2 regions of the Mixta intestinalis genome follow, and region 1 is predicted to be linked to the other one. Evidence: riboswitches for the same ligand, from Rfam matches in the RefSeq annotation. Region 1 holds a riboswitch; the other holds the start of a gene.
The links. Region 1 has a riboswitch for thiamine pyrophosphate ahead of thiB (thiamine ABC transporter substrate binding subunit). Riboswitches for the same ligand answer to the same signal wherever they lie in the genome.
Positions count from the first base shown of each region.

Region 2: linked by a shared signal. The riboswitch ahead of thiM (hydroxyethylthiazole kinase) and the one ahead of thiB (thiamine ABC transporter substrate binding subunit) in region 1 are both predicted to bind thiamine pyrophosphate.

Region 1 is NZ_CP028271.1:7,349-9,548, forward strand. Features, by position in the region: partial or broken gene thiP (thiamine/thiamine pyrophosphate ABC transporter permease ThiP) at 1-106, opposite strand, end outside; gene thiB (thiamine ABC transporter substrate binding subunit) at 82-1,068, opposite strand; TPP riboswitch at 1,114-1,231, opposite strand; gene sgrR (HTH-type transcriptional regulator SgrR) at 1,267-2,200, opposite strand, start outside.
Region 2 is NZ_CP028271.1:2,018,059-2,020,258, forward strand. Features, by position in the region: gene thiD (bifunctional hydroxymethylpyrimidine kinase/phosphomethylpyrimidine kinase) at 1-503, opposite strand, end outside; gene thiM (hydroxyethylthiazole kinase) at 500-1,291, opposite strand; TPP riboswitch at 1,325-1,421, opposite strand; gene C7M51_RS09560 (PAAR domain-containing protein) at 1,764-2,200, shown strand, end outside.

The sequences.
Region 1 (2,200 bases):
ACCAGAGCGCGCCAAACGCCAGCAATGCCACGCCAGATAACAGCGTAGCGGTCAACAATCCCGGCCACAGCCAGCCGGGGATCAGCGGCTGACGGCGCGTTGCCATGTATTAATCCATGTGGCACGCTGTTGCGCCACCTGCTGCGGCGTAAACTGCAACGCGTTTTTTGGCACGGTCAGGCTGTTAAAGCCTGGCGGCAGCGTGATATCGGTTACCGGATACATCCAGTTGCCGGTGGGGATGGTCTGCTGAAAGGGCTCGCTGACGATAAACTGCATAAACTGCTGCGCCAGCTGCGGCTGCGGACTGTTTTTTAACTGCGCTGCCACCTCAACCTGTAAATAGTGGCCTTCGGCAAAATCAGCTGCCGCGTAGCGATCTTTGTTCTCGGCAATCAGGTGATAAGCAGGGGAGGTGGTGTAGCTCAGCACCAGATCGCCTTCCCCTTTCAGGAACAGCCCATAGGCTTCGCTCCAGCCTTTGGTGACGGTAACGGTTTTCTGCGCCAGCTTCTGCCACGCCTGTGGCGCTTCGTCGCCATACACTTTTTGCATCCACAGCAGCAGCCCCAGCCCCGGCGTGCTGGTACGCGGGTCCTCGTAAATCACACGCCATTTTCGATCGCTTTCTGTCAGCTCTTTCAGGCTTTTCGGCGGATTTTTCAGCTTGTTTTTATCATAGACGAAGGCGAAGTAGCCGTAGTCGTAAGGGATAAAGGTACGGTCATGCCAGCCGCCCGGCAGCGCCAGTTTGGCGGTGTCTACTTGAGATGCAGTGAACAGGCCGGTCTGTTCTGCCGCCGCTACCAGATTATTGTCCAGCCCCAATACCACATCGGCCTTACTGTTTTTGCCTTCCATACGCAGACGGTTTAACAGTGAAACCCCATCTTCCAGCGCGACAAATTTCAGTTCACAGCCGCACTGCGACTCGAACGCTTTTTTCACCGCCGGGCCTGGGCCCCATTCTGCGGCGAAGGAGTCATAGGTATAGACGGTCAGCGTGGGTTTGGCGGCAAAAGCAGGGGCAGACAGCAACAGCAGAACGGGCAAAACTTTTTTCAACACGTTGCGCTCCTTGAGGAGAATAAATAACAGGGCGCATGATCTGAGGACGTAACGCATCTCAAATCCCTACGCCGGTATTAACCGGATCAGGTTCGACGGGTCTCTCTCAGTGAAGCAGCGCGTCAGCGAACGCTCGCGTCTCTCCACACCCCGTTGAGAACGGCTTAGTGTAGACTTTTCGTCAAATTAACGAAAGTATCAGGATTCAGGTGGTGCGAACCAGGCTGATTTAAAGTCAAACCAGCCGAGCGTGTTCATGCGCATGCCGCGCATGCTGCGCTGTCCTTCCAGCACCAGCCAGTGATGAAACAGCGGATGCAGGTAGTGATTCTCTACCAGCTTTTTACACCAGTCTGCCAGCGTCAGCTGCTGGTTGCGCCAGCGTCCGGCGTCTCCCTGCCAGTCAATATCAATGCAGTACTGTAGCAGCGGCAGTTCGTAGAGCAGGGCGAAAACGGAAAAACCGAGCGGCAGCGTAAAGTTGGCGCTGCCGAGCCAGATATCACTTTCCGCTGCGCCGTGATGCCAGTTAACATAATCGATCTCCTGCACGTTCAGCTGCACATTATGCTCTGCCAGCAGCGGAACCAGCAGTTTAATCAGGGCACGATGTTCACTGTGGTCACGGTAGCTGGTCAGCGTCAATGAACTGAGGCCCACCGGTTTGGCAACCTGCTGTGTATCCTGCCGATGGTGCCAGCGCGGCAGTAAGCCCCACGCCGGGAACCAGTAGCGTTGATAGCCGGGGCTGGCATGGTTGAGCAGGGCGACCGGATTGAGCAGCGAACTGACCCAGCGGCGTACCTGTTCATCACGCCCTTTTGTCGATCGCCGATCGAACAGCAAAAAGTAGCAGCCTTCTTCCAGACGACTTTCCTGCGACGTTTCTTCTTCCCGATCTGCTTTATCACCCTGAACCTTCACCCCCGCGTAGTCCAGATCCTCACCGATATCGGGCAGAACCCAGATATTGACCTCATCAATCAGTGCGCGATAGCCAAAATAGTCATCAAACGCCTGAATTTTTAGCTGGGATTGCTGGTTAAGCTCAACCAGGTAAGGGCCAGTACCAACCGGATGACGGTTATAATCGGGCAACTCTGGCCATTCACGCGGCAGGATCATTGCGCTA
Region 2 (2,200 bases), 2.0 Mb from region 1:
AGATCCAGTAGCGCTCTGCCCTGCTGTTTCATCTCATTTTCATCGCGAGCGGGGCGGGTTTCCAGCAGCGCCGCCGCCTCCGGCAGGTTAGGCGTAATCAGTGAAACCTGCGGCAGAAGACGCTGGCGCAACGTTTTGACCGCCTGCGGCGACAGCAGCGCATCGCCGCTTTTTGCCAGCATGACGGTATCGAGCACAATCCAGGGGATCACGGCACGGCTCAGCCTTTCTGCAACGGCCTCTACGATATCACTTTCTGATAACATGCCGATTTTAACGCTGTCGATGCGCACATCCTCCAGCACCGCATCCAGCTGCGCGGCGACAAACTGCGGCTCAACGCGATAAACCGAACGGACGCCGCAGGTGTTTTGTGCCACCAACGCGGTAATTACGCTGGTACCGTAAGCGCCCAGCGCGGAAAAGGTTTTTAAATCAGCCTGAATACCTGCGCCGCCGCTGGGATCGGTACCAGCGATAGTTAACGCATTAATCCGCATCATTTCAGTTTCTCCTCGTTCAGATTCCACAATGCATCGAGAAATGCCGGAATGAAGCTGCCTGGCCCATGCGCTTCAGATGCCGCCTGCGAGCCTGCACAGGCCATAACACAACAGGCACTGGCGACGTGCTGTAATCTGTCACCCGGCAGCGCCGCAAAGCCCGCAACTACCGCCGACAGCGCGCAGCCCGTACCGACCACGCGCGTCATCAGCGGCGATCCACCATGCACAGCAAACGTACGTTCGCCATCGGTCACGTAATCCACCTCGCCGGTTATGACGATGATGCTCTGGCAGCGCTGCGCCAGATGCTGCGCGGCAGCCAGCGCCTCCTCTGCCTGATGTTGTGTATCCACACCGCGCCCACCCACCTGTTGTAGCGATAACGCAAGAATTTCAGAGGCATTGCCGCGAATAGCGGCGGGTTTTAACGTCAGCAGCCGCTGGCAAAAGGCACTGCGCATATCCAGCGCCCCTACCGCGACCGGATCGAGCGTCCAGGGTGTAGCGCTGGCGCTGGCCGACTCTACCGCAGCCTGCATGGCTTTAGCGCGCGTGGAGGTCAGAGTACCGACGTTAATCAACAACGCATCGGCAATAGCGCTGAACTGTGCCGCTTCATCGGCATCAATAACCATCGCAGGCGAAGCGTGCAGCGCCAGCAGCACGTTAGCGGTAAAGGACTGGACCACATCATTAGTCATGCAGTGGATTAGCGGCGCGCGCTGGCGGAAGAGAGAAAGAGATTGCGCAACAAGCGCGGTATCAGGCAGGTCAGGTTGTTTCATAATGCTCCTGGCCGGCGCTTAAGAAGGCAATGCCGGGCAGGCATCTGACTTCCCTACGCTGGCATTATCCAGATCAGGTGGTACGGGTATTTCTCAGCCTTCACAAGGAAGGGCACCCCGAGTCATTATTACAAGTTGTTGGGATTCAACATTAATCCTTGTCAGGATAGTAATGCCAGCAGAGAAGCTTGTAAACGGTGAAGAAGGCCTTTTTGGGGTATGTGTAATATGGTTAAGTGATAAGATGTTTTCTTTCGTCACAAAAAACAGATTACCCCAACCTCATTTTATTTTGTTGTGCCTATGGTTATTGTTTGTAAAATAAGCACGATGATAATTTCTGTAGCAGGTAAAAGGATTTATGAATCAGTATACCGTTGGCTCAACGGGAGGGATGCGCCCTAACGTACTGGGAAAAGGACAGGCATTAAGCGGTGATCAAACCACTACTGGAGCAAAACTTATTCCTTCTCTGTCAGTAGGCCATATTCTTGGGCGCCGTCCAATTGTTCTGGGGGACAAAACTACGCCTTGCCCAAAATGTGGTAAAGAAGGGAAGATTATTGAAGCCGAACCACACCGCAGAATTCATCAAATACCTGTTGCCGTCGACAGATGTGCTGTTTTATGCGGCTGTCCTTCTGGATCTAACCGAATCATAGCCCCTTTGGGTCCGATAGGCCCAGGTACATCCCCTTCTTATGCGCCAGCAAAATATCAGGCTGAAACGTCAACCGCAGCCACCACTCTTGTTGCCTCTCAACAGCAGCAGGCAGAGCCAGAGCAATATGCACAGTCAGCGAAGAAGAAAACTGGCACAGACGCTGGTTTTGCCGTTCTCCCATATGGTGGTACTACAGAAGCCTGGCAGCGTCTGTTATTCACAGGCACCCCACCAGCAGGAGCCAA